Regions from separate parts of the Bacillus sp. 41-22 genome, predicted to be linked through region 2. Evidence: a T-box and tRNA genes for the amino acid it is inferred to sense, from the RefSeq annotation. Region 2 holds a T-box; the other holds one or more tRNA genes.
What was found. A T-box is a leader RNA that pairs with one kind of tRNA and senses whether it is charged. The one in region 2 lies ahead of tyrS (tyrosine--tRNA ligase), so its partner is inferred to be a tRNA-Tyr.

Region 1 (10,154 bases), 950 kb from region 2:
AGTCAGGACCTAAGCCGAGGCCGACAGGCGTAGGCGATGGACAACAGGTTGATATTCCTGTACCACCTCTTTATCGTTTGAGCAATGGAGGGACGCAGAAGGATAGAAGAAGCGTGCGATTGGTTGTGCACGTCCAAGCAGTTAGGCTGATAAGTAGGCAAATCCGCTTATCGTGAAGGCTGAGCTGTGATGGGGAAGCTCCTTATGGAGCGAAGTCTTTGATTCCCCGCTGCCAAGAAAAGCTTCTAGCGAGATAAAAGGTGCCTGTACCGCAAACCGACACAGGTAGGCGAGGAGAGAATCCTAAGGTGTGCGAGAGAACTCTGGTTAAGGAACTCGGCAAAATGACCCCGTAACTTCGGGAGAAGGGGTGCTTTCTTAACGGAAAGCCGCAGTGAATAGGCCCAAGCGACTGTTTAGCAAAAACACAGGTCTCTGCGAAGCCGTAAGGCGAAGTATAGGGGCTGACACCTGCCCGGTGCTGGAAGGTTAAGGAGAGGGGTTAGCGTAAGCGAAGCTCTGAACTGAAGCCCCAGTAAACGGCGGCCGTAACTATAACGGTCCTAAGGTAGCGAAATTCCTTGTCGGGTAAGTTCCGACCCGCACGAAAGGTGTAACGATTTGGGCACTGTCTCAACCAGAGACTCGGTGAAATTATAGTACCTGTGAAGATGCAGGTTACCCGCGACAGGACGGAAAGACCCCGTGGAGCTTTACTGTAGCCTGATATTGAATTTTGGTACAGTTTGTACAGGATAGGCGGGAGCCATTGAAACCGGAGCGCTAGCTTCGGTGGAGGCGCTGGTGGGATACCGCCCTGACTGTATTGAAATTCTAACCTACGGGTCTTATCGACCCGGGAGACAGTGTCAGGTGGGCAGTTTGACTGGGGCGGTCGCCTCCTAAAGTGTAACGGAGGCGCCCAAAGGTTCCCTCAGAATGGTTGGAAATCATTCGTAGAGTGCAAAGGCATAAGGGAGCTTGACTGCGAGACCTACAAGTCGAGCAGGGACGAAAGTCGGGCTTAGTGATCCGGTGGTTCCGCATGGAAGGGCCATCGCTCAACGGATAAAAGCTACCCCGGGGATAACAGGCTTATCTCCCCCAAGAGTCCACATCGACGGGGAGGTTTGGCACCTCGATGTCGGCTCATCGCATCCTGGGGCTGTAGTCGGTCCCAAGGGTTGGGCTGTTCGCCCATTAAAGCGGTACGCGAGCTGGGTTCAGAACGTCGTGAGACAGTTCGGTCCCTATCCGTCGTGGGCGCAGGAAATTTGAGAGGAGCTGTCCTTAGTACGAGAGGACCGGGATGGACGCACCGCTGGTGTACCAGTTGTTCTGCCAAGGGCATAGCTGGGTAGCTATGTGCGGAAGGGATAAGTGCTGAAAGCATCTAAGCATGAAGCCCCCCTCAAGATGAGATTTCCCATAGCGTAAGCTAGTAAGATCCCTGAAAGATGATCAGGTTGATAGGTTCGAGGTGGAAGCATGGTGACATGTGGAGCTGACGAATACTAATAGATCGAGGACTTAACCATATAATATGAAGCTAATGTTATCTAGTTTTGAAGGAATATATATTTAAAATTCCTTTTGACATTCTCAAAAGAATGTGTATAATGTTAAAAGTCTGGTAATGATGGCAGAGAGGTCACACCCGTTCCCATACCGAACACGGAAGTTAAGCTCTCTAGCGCCGATGGTAGTTGGGACCTTGTCCCTGTGAGAGTAGGACGTTGCCAGGCTTATATTATTCCGCAGTAGCTCAGCGGTAGAGCTATCGGCTGTTAACCGATCGGTCGTAGGTTCGATTCCTACCTGCGGAGCCATTATGCTTCCATAGCTCAGCTGGTAGAGTACTTCCATGGTAAGGAAGAGGTCACCGGTTCAAGCCCGGTTGGAAGCTTGGGAAAAGTTTTGTTTTTTTTTGGCCCGTTGGTCAAGTGGTTAAGACACCGCCCTTTCACGGCGGTAACACGGGTTCGAATCCCGTACGGGTCACCACTTTTGGAGGATTAGCTCAGCTGGGAGAGCACCTGCCTTACAAGCAGGGGGTCGGCGGTTCGATCCCGTCATCCTCCACCATATATTTTTAAATGTCGGAGGGGTAGCGAAGTGGCTAAACGCGGCGGACTGTAAATCCGCTCCTTTGGGTTCGGCAGTTCGAATCTGCCCCCCTCCACCATTTTCTTTAAAATAACCTGAGAGGGTTTATTTTTTTGAAAAGATAACCATACTAGTAAATATTAATGGGCTATAGCCAAGCGGTAAGGCAACGGACTTTGACTCCGTCATGCGCTGGTTCGAATCCAGCTAGCCCAGCCATTTACGAGCCATTAGCTCAGTTGGTAGAGCATCTGACTTTTAATCAGAGGGTCGAAGGTTCGAATCCTTCATGGCTCACCATTTTCGCGGAAGTAGTTCAGTGGTAGAATACAACCTTGCCAAGGTTGGGGTCGCGGGTTCGAATCCCGTCTTCCGCTTAATTACTAAGGGGCCTTAGCTCAGCTGGGAGAGCGCCTGCCTTGCACGCAGGAGGTCAGCGGTTCGATCCCGCTAGGCTCCATATAAATAGGAAAAGCTTACATCAAATGATGTAAGCTTTTTTTGTGTTTAAATTCCACTCAAAAAGGAAACTTTTCCGTATATCGTTTAAAATGAAAAAAAGGGATTGAATAAGGGGGGATAATTATGAAAGTTGTCATTGCATCGGATTCATATAAAGAAAGCCTGAAAGCTATAGAGGTATGTGAAGCTATTGAAAGGGGTTTTGCAGCAGTTTTTCCTAAAGCAGAGTACGTTAAAGTACCAATTGGAGATGGAGGTGAAGGAACGGTCGAATCTCTTGTTGGTGCTACAATGGGGGGCATTATATCACTTAATGTGACAGGGCCGCTTGGAGTGTGCAAGCCTATTATGGAATGTCTAAGGATAAGGAGACAGCATTTATTGAAATGGCGGCAGCATCAGGATTACAACACGTTCCAATTGAAAAGAGAAACCCACTTATTACAACGACAAAAGGGACAGGTGAACTGATATTACATGCATTAGATCAAGGAGCTAAACACATTATTTTAGGGCTTGGAGGAAGTGCTACAAATGATGGTGGGGCAGGTATGTTGTCTGCTTTAGGCGTAGAGTTTATTAATAGGAAAGGTGAAGTAATTGAGCCCTCTGGAGGAACATTACATTTGATTACTGCTCTTAACCTTTCTCGTATGGATACACGTTTGAAGGATATAAAGCTAGAAGCAGCATGTGATGTCGACAATCCATTAGTTGGACCAAAGGGAGCGTCTTTTGTATTTGGGAGACAAAAGGGTGCGAATGTAGAGATGATGAAAGAGCTAGACGGGAATTTAAAACATTATGCTAATATACTTAAACAGTACGTATCTTTTGATGTGTCCCTAATACCTGGTGCAGGGGCAGCTGGAGGAATGGGAGCCGCTGTCGTTGCAGTACTAAAGGGACAGCTAAGAAAAGGGATTGAAATTGTATTAGATTATACAAATTTTGATAAGTGTATAGAGGGTGCCGATCTTATTGTAACTGGTGAGGGAAGGATAGATGAACAAACAGCTTATGGAAAAGCTCCTGTTGGTGTCGCGAAGCGGGCGAAATGCCGTCATATTCCTGTAATTGCTATTGGTGGATCTGTATCTCCGAACTATACAATTGTTTATGAAAAGGGAATTGATGCAGTATTTAGTATTACAGCAAGTCCAATGACATTAGAAGAGGCATATAAAAGGGCAGAAGAGAATATAGAAATGACAGCGAGAAATATTGCAGCAGTGTGGAAACTAGCATCAGAAAAACGCTTCTAAGTGTAGAAGTGTTTTTTAAATTCAGTTATTTGAGGATGTTTTGTGTAATTCTAGGTATTGATGGAGAAAGGCACGGATAAAAATATTAGCTGATAGAAAAGTTAGTTGGTTCATTAAGTTAACTTTATACATAGAATAGTTTAAAAATCGGGAGTCCAACGTAAATATAAGTGAATAAAATGTATATCCATGCAGAAAAATGTCGAGTTGAGTCAGACTATATAAAAGATTTAAAATATTTAGTGAAGGCATAAAAGGGGGATACTATCTATGAAAAAAGAAATCTCAGTTATTGGAGTTCCAATGGATTTAGGACAGATGCGTCGCGGGGTTGATATGGGACCAAGCGCAATCCGTTATGCAGGGGTAGTTGAAAGAATTGAACAAATTGGATATGACGTAAAAGATATGGGAGATATATGTATAGAGAGAGAAAAAGAAGTAGATGAAAATACAAAGTTACGAAACCTTACTCAAGTTGCAACTGTATGTAATGAACTAGCGACTAAGGTTGATCATATTATAGAAGAAGGTCGTTTTCCACTTGTATTAGGCGGTGATCATAGTATTGCTATCGGTACGCTAGCTGGTGTGGCGAAACATTATAAAAATTTAGGTGTTATTTGGTATGATGCACACGGTGATTTAAATACAGAAGAAACATCACCATCTGGAAATATTCACGGTATGTCACTTGCTGCAAGTTTAGGTTATGGACATTCTTCACTTGTAGATTTATACGGGGCATACCCGAAAGTAAAAAAAGAGAACGTTGTAATTATAGGTGCACGTGCATTAGATGAAGGAGAAAAGGACTTTATTCGTGAAGAAGGCATTAAAGTATTCTCAATGCATGAAATTGATCGTATGGGTATGACGGCTGTTATGGAAGAAACAATTGCGTATTTATCTCATACTGACGGTGTTCATTTATCATTAGATTTAGATGGGCTTGATCCTCATGACGCACCAGGAGTTGGAACACCTGTAATTGGTGGTCTATCTTATCGTGAAAGCCACTTAGCGATGGAGATGTTAGCAGAAGCTGATATTGTTACATCTGCTGAATTTGTTGAAGTAAATACGATTTTAGATGAGAGAAACAGAACAGCAACAACAGCGGTTGCTTTAATGGGTTCTTTGTTCGGTGAAAAACTAAAATAAATGTAAGAAAAGCAACTGAGAAGTTGCTTTTTTTATTTGAAAATAGGCGTATAATAATGACTTATATTATACTGTAGGATAAGAAAGTTTGACATCTTACCAATTTAAGCTAAAGGGGGGCGTTTGTAATTGTCGTTTGGTTCATGTATGGTATAATTAACTAGTTGTTGGAAATACATACAGATAGAGCATAAAATAATATTTCAATATATGGATAGAATTGCTCGTAAGTAGGAGGAAGGGTTAGCATGCCTTTTGAAGATACGACCATTTTGAAATATCTTAGTACGGCATTAGATATTGCTGTTGTATGGTTTATTATATATAAGCTAATTCTTATAATTCGGGGCACGAAGGCTGTGCAACTTTTAAAAGGTATTACAGTTATTATTGTCGTCCGGATGATTAGTATTTTACTTGAATTGCATACGCTATATTGGCTAACGGAACAAGTATTAACGTGGGGATTTTTAGCCGTTATTATTATCTTCCAGCCAGAATTGAGAAGAGCACTTGAGCAGCTAGGACGGGGTAGCTTATTTTCGCGTGTGGGAAATCAGGGGGAAGATGAACCTGAAATTGTTGCAACAGCGATAGCTAAAGCAACGGAATATATGGGAAAACGTAGAATTGGTGCACTAATTACTTTGTCAAAAGAGACTGGGATGGATGATTATGTAGAAACGGGTATTCCGCTAAATGCAAATGTATCATCGGAATTACTCATTAATATTTTTATCCCTAATACCCCTCTTCATGATGGAGCAGTAATTATGCAGGGAAGTACAATTAAAGCAGCAGCATGTTACCTTCCGTTATCAGAAAGCCCATTTATTTCTAAGGAGTTAGGAACTAGGCATCGCGCTGCAATGGGAGTTAGTGAAGTCACTGATAGTATTACAGTAGTTGTGTCGGAAGAAACAGGCCAAATTTCTTTAACGAAAAACGGTAAGTTACATCGTGATTTGAAGACAGAACAGCTGAAGGACATGTTGTTAGCAGAATTTAGTGGGAACGAAAAAACGACTTCTTCGTCTTTATGGAATTGGAGGAGAAAGCGTCATGGATAAGTTAATGGAGAATCATTGGTTTTTAAAAGGAATCTCATTACTATTGGCGTGTATGCTTTTCATGTCAGCAACTTTAACTGAAAAAAATACGACATCGAGTATATTACCTTTCGTAAATGAAACGAAAGAAACATTAACTGATTATCCTATTACCCTGAAGTATGATGAAGAGAAATATATTGTAAGTGGTATTCCATCAGGTGGAGTTAAGGTGAAGTTGGAAGGTCCAAAATCAGCAGTTGCTACAGCAAAAGCAAAAAAACAATTTGATATATCAGTTGATTTGCGAGATAGTCAAAAAGGAACTTATGAAGTTTCTTTAAAAGCGAATGGGCTTCCAGATGATGTGAAAGGAACAGTCCAACCAGCAACAATCAAAGTTACTCTTCATGAAAAAGCGAGAAAATATGTTCATGTAGACTTAAAATTATCAAATGAGGATCAGATGCCAGCGGGTGCTACTCTCGAAAAATCAAACATTAAACCTGATACTGTTGAGGTAGTTGGGACGAAAGAAGAAATCGAAAGTATTTCATCTGCTAAGGCGTATATTGATTTAAAAGGTGTTAATAAAACTGTTACAAAAACAGCCGAAGTTACATTATACAATAAAGAAGGAAAACGTTTAAATGTAAGAACGAGTCCATCTAAAATTAGTGTAACATTGAATGTGGCGACGCAAGCTACGGCCAATAATACTGAAAAAACTGTTCCTGTGACGTATACGAAAAAGGGGAGTTTGCCAGAAGGATTGACTGTTACAAATATTAGCGTTGAGCCGAGAGAAGTAACGATAGCAGGTCCAAAAGACATTTTGGATAATATACAATCTATAGAGGGGGTCGAGGTAGATTTTAGTCAATTGACGGATTCTACAACATTCGATGCCTCTGTTTTATTGCCAAAAGGTGTAACAAGTGCAAAACCAAATCAAGTGAAGGTTTCCGTAGGGGTACAAAAGGTAAAACAAACGAAAAGTAAAACTATTGATGGTATCCCGATTCAAAAAAGTGGAATTCCGAATGATGTTACTGCGCAGCTACTTTCGCCACAAGATGGAAAGATAAGCGTTGATATTTCAGGAGAAGCAAGTATAGTAGATAAAATAACAGCTGCTCAAATAACAGCGGCGATTAATCTTCAAAATGTATCTCCGGGGACGAAAGATGTTTCTATTCAAGTGAGTGGTCCTGGTAATATTTCGATAGAAGCAAAACAAAAAAGTGCTAAAGTCACAATTGTGAAGAAAGAAAAGCCGGATAAAGAAGTACAGGGTAATATTGAACAACCAGATTCAAAAAACAACCAAGAAAATCAAACTGAAAAACCAAAAAATCCTGAACCAGATCCAGAAAAGGATCAGGAAAAAGAAAAAGACAAAGAAAAAGAAGAAGACAAAGAAAAAGAAAATGGCCAAGAAACGAGCCAAGAACCAACAGTAGATAATCAAAAAGAGCACGAAAAAGGAGCGAATAATAATGGGTAAATATTTTGGTACAGACGGAGTACGCGGGGTTGCAAATAAGGAATTAACACCTGAATTAGCTTTTAAAATAGGACGTTTTGGCGGCTATGTATTAACAAAAGATACAGATCGTCCAAAAGTGATTATTGGCCGTGATACACGTGTATCTGGACATATGCTAGAAGGAGCTTTAGTAGCAGGCCTATTATCAACTGGAGCGGAAGTAATGCGCCTTGGTGTTATTTCTACACCAGGTGTGGCTTATTTAACAAAAGCTTTAGGGGCGCAAGCAGGTGTTATGATCTCTGCATCTCATAACCCAGTACAAGATAATGGAATTAAGTTCTTCGGTTCAGATGGATTTAAATTAACAGATGAGCAAGAAGCAGAAATTGAAGCGTTATTAGACAAAGAAGTTGATGAGCTACCACGTCCAACAGGTACTAACCTTGGACAAGTGAGTGATTACTTTGAAGGTGGACAAAAATATTTACAATACATTAAACAAACTGTAGAGGAAGATTTCTCTGGTTTACATATTGCTTTAGATTGTGCACATGGTGCTACATCTTCTTTAGCTCCATATTTATTTGCAGATTTAGAAGCTGATATTTCAACAATGGGAACTTCACCGAACGGTATGAATATTAACGCTGGAGTAGGTTCTACGCATCCAGAAGTGTTAGCTGAATTAGTAAAAGAAAAAGGTGCTGACATTGGTCTTGCTTTTGATGGTGACGGAGACCGTTTAATCGCAGTAGACGAAAAAGGAAACATCGTTGATGGCGATCAAATTATGTTTATTTGCGCGAAGTATATGAAAGAAACTGGTCAATTGAAACATAATACAGTTGTTTCAACAGTTATGAGTAACTTAGGTTTCTACAAAGCGCTTGAAGCAAACAATATTACAAGTGATAAAACAGCAGTTGGTGATCGCTACGTAATGGAAGAGATGAAACGTGGTGGATATAACCTGGGCGGAGAACAATCAGGTCATATTATCTTACTTGATTACATTACAACTGGTGATGGAATGTTAAGTGCACTTCAACTTGTAAACATCATGAAAATGACGAAAAAGCCATTATCTGAGCTTGCAGGCGAGATGACAAAATTCCCACAATTACTAGTAAACGTTCGTGTAACAGATAAAAAACTAGCATTAGAAAACGAGAAAATTAAAGAAATTATTCGTGTTGTAGAGGAAGAAATGAACGGAGACGGTCGTATTCTTGTTCGTCCATCTGGAACAGAACCACTTATTCGTGTAATGGCAGAAGCACCGACACAAGAAATTTGTGATGGGTATGTACATCGTATTGTAGAAGTTGTGAAAGCGGAAGTTGGAGCTGAATAATTTACCAAATTTGTTTTAAAAGGAGCACAAGAAGTGCTCCTTTTTCATATGTTTTATAGATAATGAAAAAAATTTCATTGACGATTTATATTGTTTGTTATACGATGGTCTTGTTCTTTTTCTCAAAGGAAATATTGTAAATTATAAAAGCGCCAGAACTACAAGTAGTGTAGTTGACGAGGTGGAGTTTATCGAGATTTCGGCGGATGACTCCCGGTTGTTCATCACAACCGCAATCTTTTACTTAAAACATTAAGGTGACTTAGTGGACAAAGGTGAAAGTGTGATGAGAGAAGAGGAACGGATGAATACTAGCTGTATAAGTATATACGGACTTTAACCCAATCGAGAGGAAGGTGAAAGCCGTTACAAGCTTACAGGGCTAGCAATATGTAATCCGTTTTTTAGTATAAATAAAAATGGTATCGGACTATGTCGTTACATGTTCGCAGAGCAGTGTAAGCATTTGTAACGGCGACTAAACATGTGTGGAATCGTAGGATTTATTGGAGAGCAAGATGCAAAGGAAATTTTATTAAAAGGTTTAGAAAAGCTAGAATATCGCGGATATGATTCAGCAGGTATTGCAGTACAAGCAGAGAACGGTGTTGTTGTATACAAAGAAAAAGGCCGTATTGCAAAACTTCGCGAAGTCGTAGAAGAGAACGTAGCAGCAAGCGTGGGAATCGGTCACACACGCTGGGCTACACACGGTGTTCCAAGCAAACTAAACGCGCATCCGCATCAAAGTACATCAAAACGCTTTACACTAGTTCATAACGGTGTAATTGAAAACTATGAGTTAGTGAAAAAGGAATATTTACAAGATGTAACGTTCGTAAGTGAAACAGATACAGAAATTATCGTGCAACTTATGGAACAACAAGTAAGTACAGGACTAAGTGTAGAAGACGCGTTCCGTCAAACGTTATCTCTTTTACATGGTTCTTACGCAATCGGACTACTTGATGCTGAAAATCCAAACATGATTTATGTTGCTAAAAACAAAAGCCCGCTATTAGTAGGTGCTGGTGATAACTTTAATGTTATTGCAAGCGACGCTATGGCGATGTTGCAAGTTACAGATCAATTTATCGAGTTAATGGATAAAGAAATGGTAATCGTAACAAAAGAAAGCATTACAATTAAAAACTTACAAGGTGAAACGATTGAACGTGCACCGTTTACAGCGGAATTAGACGCAAGTGATATTGAAAAAGGAACGTATCCTCATTTCATGCTAAAAGAAATCGACGAGCAAC
Region 2 (10,154 bases):
GAAGATTAAGAAGGAAGGGTCTGAACAAGTAATATGTTCAGACCTTTCTTTTTTTTATGTTATGATGTAGTTGTTCAACTTATATATATGAGTTAGAGGGGATAGTATGATGAAAACAGAAAAAGAAAAGATGATACAAGGGGAAATGTACATACCGGCTGATCCAGTTTTAGTAAAGGACAGGGAGCAAGCTCGTATATTAACGAGAAAATTAAATGAAACACCAGAAGTAAAGCTAGAAGAACGTAGTGCAATCGTAAAAGAATTATTCGGAACGACTGGAGATAACATTCATCTTGAATCTTCTTTTAGATGTGATTACGGTTATAACATTCACGTTGGTGAAAACTTTTACGCAAACTTTGACTGTACGATTTTAGACGTATGCCCAGTTACAATCGGAGTGAACTGTATGTTAGCTCCAGGTGTTCACATTTATACAGCAACGCATCCGCTTGATCCAGTAGAGCGCATAAGCGGATCAGAGTACGGAAAACCAGTTACAATTGGCGATAACGTATGGATTGGCGGAAGAGCGATTATTAATCCGGGCGTAACAATTGGAGATAATGCTGTCATCGCATCTGGCGCTGTTGTAACGAAAGATGTGCCAGATAATGTAGTAGTTGGCGGGAATCCTGCGAGAATCATAAAAAAAATAAAATAATATTTGAACGAAGCGCCTTCCTCGTCTGTATACATTTATGAAAGAATAGATGAGGGAGGATTTTTATATGTCCAATAAATTGATGCTTACTTTTGCTTTAATTGGAATTATAGTTGTGTTTTCTTGTGGTATGTTATTACCTATACCAATTGGATTTAAAATTTCAATGATTACATTTGGGATTATTATGATTGTTATTTTTTCAATCCTTATTCCGTTTGATAAGAAGTATATTGTACGAAAAAATGGAAATAAAATTGATTTTACAAAAACAAAAATATATTTTCGTTGGAATGTATTTGATACAATTTCGGTCTGTCTTGCAGTGTATGCATGTATATGTGTGCTAGCGTTAAATATTTTAGTTTCAACCGGCCATACGATTCAAAACCCATATATTCAATTTTTTACGAATCAGTCACAAGCATGGGTCATTGTCGCAAGTGCATATTTAATTTCCCGTATTTCATTAACGTTAAAAGGAATAAAGGAGATCAAAAAAAATGGCGCAGATTGGGATTGAGGAGGAGCTCATGCTTGCGTACCAAAATGGAGATAAGCAAGCTGGAGAAAAACTATATGTTTTAATCAAACCAGCGCTATATACATTTTTGTATCGATTTAATCGTGATGAACAACTGAGTATAGATCTCGTTCAAGATACGTTTTTGACTCTAGAGCGTAAGAAACATATGTATGAAACCCGAAAAGGAAAAATTAAAACGTATTTATTTCAAATCGGTTACCGTCTTATGATTAATAAATTAAATAGAAGAAAAAAGTGGCGTTCGCTCTTACCGTTTTTAGTACCAATGCAAGAGGTAGAGTTTTCCCACGAAGACCGGCTTACGGTAAGAGAAGCAATTTTGAAAGTTCCTGAAGAACAGCGAGCGGTCCTGATTCTTTCTTATTATCATGATATGCAGCAAAAAGAAATTGCAGAGGTACTGGATATTCCTGTTGGAACAGTGAAGTCGAGACTTCATAACGGGATAAAGAAATTAAAACAATTGCTGGAGGTGGATGAAATTGAACGAAAATCCCTTTAAGAATGAATATAAATTAAAGCAGCATTTAGATAGCGATCATGTAGAAATACCGGATTTTCCAAAAACGGTAAGCCGCTTCGAGCGATTTCTTGGATTTCTTGCTTCTCCAGCGAAAGATCCTGTGGAAGCGACGATTGGGAATGATTTATCGGTTGTGTTTCATGTGTCGTTATTAGTTGGTGTTCCAGTTATTTCTCTTATTACGATATTCCTTGCGACTTTATAAAGGATTGGTAGGGAAAGAACTCATACCTCTATTTGACACGCCTATATAAATGATGGTATAAAGAAAAGTATATGAATAATTGAGCGTGGAAAGGGAGAAGTAGTGATCATTTCCCTGTTTTAGAGAGCTGATGGTCGGTGGAAATCAGCACATAGATGATCGCGAATTACGCCCCTAGAGCATCTTTTTTCGATTGAAGTGTATTCAAAAGGGAAAAGACGGTGCTAAGCCGTTATGTAAATAAGGTGGTAGGCTTTTTTTGCCTGCAACTAGGGTGGTAACGCGATAATCAAAATCGTCCCTTATTTAAGGGGCGATTTTTTTATGTTTTCAACCTTCACGCCAGTAATGAACTTAAAGGAGAGTATGTAGGATATGGGTATTTTACAAGATCTTGAATTTCGCGGTTTAATTAATCAGCAAACAGATGCTGAGGGACTTGAGCAATTATTAGAAAAAGAAAGCGTTAAATTATACTGTGGTTTCGACCCGACAGCGGATAGCTTACACATCGGTCATATGTTACCAGTATTAATGTTACGTCGTTTCCAATTAGCTGGTCACCAACCAATTGCACTTGTTGGCGGTGGTACTGGCATGATCGGTGACCCAAGTGGTAAAAAAGCAGAGCGTACATTAAATACGAAAGATACAGTTGCTTACTACACAGAAAGCATTAAAAACCAACTTTCAAACTTCTTAGAGTTTGAAAACGTGGACAACCCAGCAACAATGGCTAACAACTATGATTGGCTTGGTAACTTAGATGTAATTTCATTCTTACGCGATATCGGTAAAAACTTCGGTTTAAACTATATGTTAGCAAAAGATACAGTAGCATCTCGTTTAGATACTGGTATTTCATTCACTGAGTTTAGTTATATGATTTTACAATCATACGACTTCTTAAACTTATACCAAAACCATAATTGCCGTCTACAAATCGGTGGTAGTGACCAATGGGGTAACATTACAGCTGGTCTTGAATTAATCCGTAAATCAGAAGAAGATGCGAAAGCGTTCGGTTTAACAATTCCACTAGTTACAAAATCTGACGGTACGAAGTTTGGTAAAACAGAAGGCGGTGCAATTTGGTTAGACCCAGAGAAAACAACTCCTTACGAGTTCTACCAATTCTGGATTAACACAGATGACCGCGACGTTGTTAAATACTTAAAATACTTCACATTCTTATCTCATGAAGAAATTCTTGAGCTTGAAAAGCAAGTAACTGAAGCACCAGAAAAACGTGCAGCACAAAAATCATTAGGATCTGAAATGACAAAACTTGTTCATGGCGAAGAAGCGTTAGAGCAAGCAATTAAAATTTCAGCTGCATTATTCAGTGGCTCTGTAGCAGAACTTACTGCAAGCGAAATCGAGCAAGGATTCAAAGACGTACCATCTGTAGAACGTACTGCAGAAGATACAGTATTAATCGACTTACTTGTAGAAAGCAAAATTTCACCATCTAAACGTCAAGCACGTGAAGATGTAACGAACGGTGCAATCTACGTAAACGGTGAGCGTACACAAGCGTTAGACTACGTTGTAACAGAAAACGACCGCATCGAAGGTAAATTTACAATCATTCGCCGCGGTAAGAAGAAATATTTCTTAATTCGTTACTAATCAGAAACGAATTTAAAACAAATAGTACCCCGAATGGTAGGCTGAAAAGTCTATCGTTCGGGGTTTTTATGTATGCATTTAAATTGCCTCATGATTTCTTTTAAATAGAATATGAAGAATTAATACGAGCATGTAAAGTAAGCTAATTAGCATAACGACAAATGCCCCGGGATAAAATTTTGCCGCATATATAAAGAAATCGATTTGATAAATATCGTCATAATGTGAAACGTACCCTTTAAAATAATTCGTAAACTTAGCGCTATATTTCCATTCATCAGGATTATCTATTAAATTACTCCCTTGATACCAACTCATAAGTGCTGAAGTAATAAACAGCATAAATGCACTGCCTAACTGAACCATTTGGTTTATTGTCAAAAAAAACACCCCCATTTTATGGTTATTATAACGTGATAATTTGCCTTAATAAACTATTCTGTAGATAAAATATAGTTAGCAATCCTGTAACCTTTTTGTTGTAATCTCCTTTTCGAGTTCATACGGAAATCACATGTAAGCGATATGATAAACGTATAACAAATAGAAAGGAGTGGTAAAACAAAATGTCACTAGAAGCGCTCATTATTTTTTCTTTGCTAAATGCTGGTCAGCTTGCAGAGCATTCGAAGGTTGATGTACATAAAGAGCAGAAAGATGCTTATGTATATGTTCAAAAAGAGGAAAATAAATAATTTTAATATATAAATAAAAGCTACCAGAGAGAACGTTTTAGTTTCTTTGGTAGCTTTTTCTATTGAGATATAATTTGGAAGTAATGAAAAAAGGAGTAGTCTGAAAATGAAATGATTATATGTTTAAGGAAATAAGTATAACAGCATGTAATGAAGATGGATTATAAAATTTTGCACAATAAACGGAGCTAGTATTAAAGAGAATCCAATCGTTGGAATGAATAAAAGAGAAGTAAGGACGATTATCCATAACTCATGAAAAAACTTCCTTGAAGTATCTTACTATACATACGATATTTATATAAATAAAAAAAGCCCAGGACCCTTGATAAACAAGGTTCCTAAGGCTTTTAATAATACTCTTTGCAGAGTACCGAGATTAACGAGAGTAGAACTCTACGATTAATGCTTCGTTGATTTCAGCTGCTAACTCAGAACGCTCAGCGTGACGAGTGTAAGTAGCTTCTAACTTATCAGCATCGAAAGTTAAGTATTCTGGTACGAAGTTGTTAACTTCGATCGCTTCTTTAACAACAACAAGGCTGTTAGATTTTTCGCGAACGCTGATAGTTTGGTTAGGTTTAACGCGGTAAGATGGGATATCTACGCGAGCGCCATCAACCGTGATGTGACCGTGGTTTACTAATTGGCGAGCTGCACGACGAGTGCGAGCTAAGCCCATGCGGTAAACTAGGTTGTCAAGACGAGCTTCAAGAAGGATCATGAAGTTTTCGCCGTGCTTACCAGGCATTTTACCTGCTTGGTCAAATGTGCGACGGAATTGACGTTCAGTCATGCCGTACATGTGACGAAGTTTTTGTTTCTCTTGTAATTGTAAACCGTATTCTGAAAGTTTCTTACGTTGGTTAGGACCGTGAGGACCTGGTGCGTAAGGGCGTTTTTCTAATTCTTTTCCTGTGCCGCTTAGAGAGATTCCAAGACGACGAGACAGTTTCCATGCTGGACCTGTATAACGAGCCATAGTTGACTCCTCCTTTAAAAATGTTTTTATTTTCGTAAAATAAAAACAGACGTAATCGATATTTACGGGTATTTTGTTTTCATGTACCTTCGCTCCAGCAGCAGGGAGTTACGAGATACACCTCCGCAGAGGAACAAAATACAAACGATAAACTCACATTACAAGGCTGCCTTTTTATTTTACACAAACGCTATTATATCTTTTACTTACAGTTTCGTCAAGAGACTCCCTTTTTGTTTTATGCAGATAAATTTTGGAAATTAACAAGAAGGAATTTAAAACAATATAAAAGAAAAGATAGAAACACAAATAAAACGCTTACATAAAATGTAGTAAAAACGTTCATCAGATTTTTCCTGGTGGATATGTGGCAATAAAGACATAAGGGGGATGTTTTTATGAAAAAGAAACATATAGAGACAGCATTAATTCATCATGGATATGAATCAAATGAAAATAAAGGGAGTTTAACACCACCTTTATTTCAAACTTCTACATTTACGTTTGAGACAGCACAGCAAGGGGAAGCGAGTTTTGCGGGAGAAGATCCATCTTATATTTATTCAAGGCTTGGGAATCCAACTGTGAAATTATTTGAAGAACGTATGGCTGTTTTAGAAGGTGGAGAGGAAGCGCTGGCGTTCGGTTCAGGTATGGCAGCCATTTCAGCAACGTTAATCGGTTTTCTAAAGGCTGGAGATCATATTATTTGTTCAAATGGATTATATGGATGTACGTACGGTTTTTTAGAAGTATTAGAAGAGAAATTTATGATTACTCATTCGTTTTGTGATATGGAGACAGAGACTGATATTGAAAATAAAATTCGTCCAAATACAAAGCTCATTTTCGTTGAAACACCGATTAATCCAACGATGAAATTAATTGATTTAGAAAAGGTGATCGGGGTAGCGAAGCGAAATGACTTACTTGTTATTGTTGATAATACGTTTTGTTCACCTTATTTACAAAGACCTCTTGAACTTGGTTGTGACGCCGTCGTCCATAGTGCGACAAAATATATTGGTGGTCACGGGGATGTTGTAGCGGGTGTAACAATTTGTAGAACGAAAACGTTAGCTGACAAAATCCGTCCGATGCGAAAAGATATCGGCGGTATTATGGCGCCGTTTGACGCGTGGTTATTGTTACGCGGATTAAAAACATTAGCAGTAAGAATGGATCGTCATTGTGATAATGCGGAAAAAATTGTATCGTTTTTGAAAAATCATGAAGCAGTAGAAGGTGTTTGGTATCCGGAGGGAGAATTAGCATCTCGGCAAATGAAACGAGGTGGGGGCGTTATTTCTTTTTCAATTAAAGGTGGAAAAGAGGAAACACAGTCGTTTATCAATGACCTCCATTTTATTACAATTGCCGTAAGTTTAGGTGATACAGAAACGTTAATTCAGCATCCAGCGACGATGACACATGCAGCTATTCCGGCTGAACTAAGAAAAGAAATGGGTATTTTTGATAATTTAATACGCCTATCTGTCGGCTTAGAATCATGGGAAGATATCGTTTCTGATTTAGAACAGGCACTAAAGAAGATATCTACTGTTAGTAATCAATAAAATGAAACTTTAATCAGTGGGGGTTTTGTCCATCCCCGGCTGATTATTAGCCCTCACCAATCGGGCTTTTACGGGCAGTTATCTCCCACTTAACTTCCTTGTATTCGCCGAATTTACTGCTCGTTAATGCGGGATAAAAAAGAGTGAGCTATCGGTTTCGTACGTTACGTACGTAATCGATAGCTCACTCTTTTCTTTATTAAATATGTTTTAGGAGTGTTTCCACAAACTTTTCTAAATAGTGCTGATCTACTTCATCGAAACGATTTTTTTCAGGACTATCAATATCAAGCACACCAATGATATTTCCTTCTTTTATAATCGGTACAACGATTTCAGAATTAGAGGCACTATCGCAAGCGATATGTCCTGGGAATTGGTGAACATCTGCTACAAGTTGCGTTGTTTTTGTTTCAGCTGCAACGCCGCAAACACCACGTCCGAACGGAATACGCACGCAAGCTGGCATTCCTTGGAATGGTCCAAGAACAAGCTGATTTCCTTCTGTTACATAAAAGCCAACCCAATTAACGCGATCTAAAAATTGATTTAATAGTGCGGACGCATTTGATAAGTTTGCGACTACGTTCGGTTCGCCAGTTAATAATGCATCCAGTTGTTTAATTACTGTCTCATATTGCTCTTCACGAGATCCTGCATAACTTTCTTTTGTAAACATGGAAACAACTCCCTTTTTAGCGAGATATGTAAAACGATAGCAAAATACGATGTATTTCACATGACTTTGTCGATAGAAAATTAAAGGAATTTGTCTTAAAAGTCAAGAAATTTAAACTATAGCTGTTCATTGAGAGGAAGTGAGCGCATGAAACAGACGAAACAAAAAGTAATTGATGCGGCAATATCGTTGTTTAACACGAAAGGTTATGATGGAACGTCGGTGCGAGAAATTGCAAAGCGAGCGGATGTGAATGTAGCGAATATTTCATATTATTTTGCTGGAAAGCAAGGGTTATTAGAACAGCTTATTACTGATTTTTTAGAAGGATATATTCACGTAATTGAAACGTCATTTGAACAGAGAGAATATTTATCGGCTAAAGATGTGATGGTGCAAATGGTGCGCGGGATTTTACGATATCAATTTGATAATAGAGAACTGACACGTTTTTTTTATAGAGAGCTTTCGCTTGATACGACATTAATTCGTGAAGTGATGACCGTTTATTTTTCTAGAGAAAGATATTATATAGAGCAAATCATTAAACAAGGACAAATGAAGCAAGAATTTAAAAAGGTATCTTTTACAATGTTTATGACGCAATTAAAAGGCATGATGAATATGCCGTTTTTATATCCACAATATATATCAGAGGTGCTACACTCATTTCCGTCTGAGACGTTTTTCTTAGAAATGTATACGAAGGAAATTGAGCAATGGATGGAACGAACATTATATAAAGCGAGTATGTATTATGAACTACCAAGAGCTGTTCATATGTGAAAAATCCCCACCTAACGAACTGAGGTGGGGATTTTTATATGTTGTTTTCTTTGCCATAAATTGTTGCATACTAGCGCAATAATTGTTAATGAGGCAACGGCAATTTCTATGTTATCGACAGTATAACTTTGAAACATAGAACCGATAAGTGCAAATACAGGAACTAAATTCATAAATAATATGCCGTTAATAGATGAAATATATCGATTTCCCGTGTTCCAGCAAAATACAGTGATACCCCCCGCAACAATCGACATATAAAGGAGTTCAAAACGAACGCTCATAACGGTATGTAGTGACGGTACAGAAATTCTATTTGTACCGAGTTTAGCGGCTCATTACATATCAAAGTGTAAAGACTTATTAGAGGATACATATGAAATAGAATGGAAAATTGAGCATATGAAAGTATTAATAGAGTTATTTAAAGAGTGAAAAGTTGAAGCGATGTTCATCGATTCAGTAGTAGAAGGCGCTACATATATAAAAGAAATGCGGGAAGAAAAAATCGTTTGTGCTGTTTCAAATGATCATCCGTATAGAGTGAAAAAGGTAATCCGAATGGAAGAGTTGCAAAATGAACAGCTAATTGTATACCCAGAAATATGTGATGTAAGGAAAATGATTATGAATGTGTTTCAATGTATGGGCGCGAAACCAATAATTGCGATGGTAGGAGCTGGACTTGGTATAACATTGCTTCCGGAAACCGCTTTACAGTAAGCCGTAATGCAAGGTAACGTACGTGCGATTTCTGTAGAACCACCACTAATGCGAAAGATTTATTTCGTCTCTCATATGAAAGAGAGCTCGTTATCCTGCATTAACTGCCCGTAAAAGTCTTACCTTTATTGCATTCATTTGAGGACGGATAATGGAATAAGTGGAATATTAAGAAATATTACAATCACATGTAAAGAAACATGAAATTTTAAAAAAAACTAGGTCAAAAACACGTCATTACATGGTATGATTAGAACATTGTTAGTTGTTAAATATAGGGGAATTCCCTTTTTATACATAATGCCTTCCATTTCATAAACGGAACGGACAAAAAAAGAGATATAACTAGGAGGCTTTTTTGCATGGATTCTATCCTGACGATCGTTATCATTGTAGTAAGCTCTATTCTAGTGCTGCTCATGATAGAGCTTGTGATAAGAAATCGTTCATATAAAGATATTGAAGCACTGGAGCAGTGGAAACAAGAGATAAAAGATAAACCTGTGGCAGATGAACTAAAGCGGGTAAAAGATTTAAATATGACAGGTCAAACGGAAGAGCTGTTTGGTAAATGGCGTGAAGAGTGGGATGAAATTGTATCAACAACTCTTCCGAAAGCTGAAAAAGATTTAGGGCAAGCGCGAAAATTCGCCTCGCAATTCTCCTTCCGCAAAGCAAAGCATGCGATGAAAGAATCCATAAGTGGTTTAGATGACGCTGATAATCGTATTACAGAAATTTTAAATGAATTACAGCAACTGTTAGAAAGCCATGAGAAAAATAGCGCGGAAATTGAAGGGTTACGTGATACATATCGTAGTATGAAAAAGAGCGTTCTTGCTCATCGACACATGTATGGAGCAGCTGAGCAAAAAATTGAAGAGATGTTAGATGTTGAATCCGAGAAGTTCAAAACTTTTGAAGAGGCAACAGATAATGGTGATTATTTAAAAGCGAGAGAAATTGTTATTAGTTTAGAAGAAGGTTTAGCAAGTTTAGAAATCGTTATTCATCAAATTCCGGATTTATTGGTAGAGTGTCAAGCGACATTACCAGTTCAGCTGGAAGATTTATTACAAGGTCATGATGATATGATAAGACAAGGCTATGTATTAGAGTATTTGGAAATCCCTAAAGA

Region 1: it encodes a tRNA-Tyr, which carries the amino acid that the T-box ahead of tyrS (tyrosine--tRNA ligase) is inferred to sense. The anticodon was not compared.

Annotation. Positions count from the first base shown of each region.
Region 1 covers NZ_CP084035.1:154,106-164,259, forward strand. Annotated here, with positions in the region: rRNA gene LCF45_RS00885 (23S ribosomal RNA) at 1-1,538, shown strand, start outside; rRNA gene rrf (5S ribosomal RNA) at 1,630-1,745, shown strand; tRNA gene LCF45_RS00895 (tRNA-Asn) at 1,755-1,829, shown strand; tRNA gene LCF45_RS00900 (tRNA-Thr) at 1,834-1,906, shown strand; tRNA gene LCF45_RS00905 (tRNA-Glu) at 1,930-2,004, shown strand; tRNA gene LCF45_RS00910 (tRNA-Val) at 2,010-2,085, shown strand; tRNA gene LCF45_RS00915 (tRNA-Tyr) at 2,102-2,185, shown strand; tRNA gene LCF45_RS00920 (tRNA-Gln) at 2,251-2,325, shown strand; tRNA gene LCF45_RS00925 (tRNA-Lys) at 2,331-2,406, shown strand; tRNA gene LCF45_RS00930 (tRNA-Gly) at 2,412-2,483, shown strand; tRNA gene LCF45_RS00935 (tRNA-Ala) at 2,494-2,566, shown strand; partial or broken gene LCF45_RS00940 (glycerate kinase) at 2,692-3,833, shown strand; gene rocF (arginase) at 4,104-4,997, shown strand; gene cdaA (diadenylate cyclase CdaA) at 5,246-6,067, shown strand; gene LCF45_RS00955 (CdaR family protein) at 6,060-7,553, shown strand; gene glmM (phosphoglucosamine mutase) at 7,546-8,892, shown strand; partial or broken gene LCF45_RS00965 (hypothetical protein) at 9,179-9,364, shown strand; gene glmS (glutamine--fructose-6-phosphate transaminase (isomerizing)) at 9,377-10,154, shown strand, end outside.
Region 2 covers NZ_CP084035.1:4,469,690-4,479,843, reverse strand. Annotated here, with positions in the region: gene acsA (acetate--CoA ligase) at 1-9, shown strand, start outside; gene LCF45_RS22955 (maltose acetyltransferase domain-containing protein) at 110-667, shown strand; gene LCF45_RS22950 (hypothetical protein) at 735-1,190, shown strand; gene LCF45_RS22945 (RNA polymerase sigma factor) at 1,171-1,716, shown strand; gene LCF45_RS22940 (hypothetical protein) at 1,697-1,942, shown strand; T-box leader at 2,020-2,248, shown strand; gene tyrS (tyrosine--tRNA ligase) at 2,318-3,574, shown strand; gene LCF45_RS22930 (YjdJ family protein) at 3,653-3,955, opposite strand; gene LCF45_RS22925 (hypothetical protein) at 4,141-4,269, shown strand; gene rpsD (30S ribosomal protein S4) at 4,649-5,251, opposite strand; gene megL (methionine gamma-lyase) at 5,650-6,828, shown strand; gene LCF45_RS22910 (GAF domain-containing protein) at 7,028-7,507, opposite strand; gene refZ (forespore capture DNA-binding protein RefZ) at 7,655-8,293, shown strand; partial or broken gene LCF45_RS22900 (EamA family transporter) at 8,305-8,613, opposite strand; partial or broken gene LCF45_RS22895 (LysR family transcriptional regulator substrate-binding protein) at 8,612-9,130, shown strand; gene ezrA (septation ring formation regulator EzrA) at 9,379-10,154, shown strand, end outside.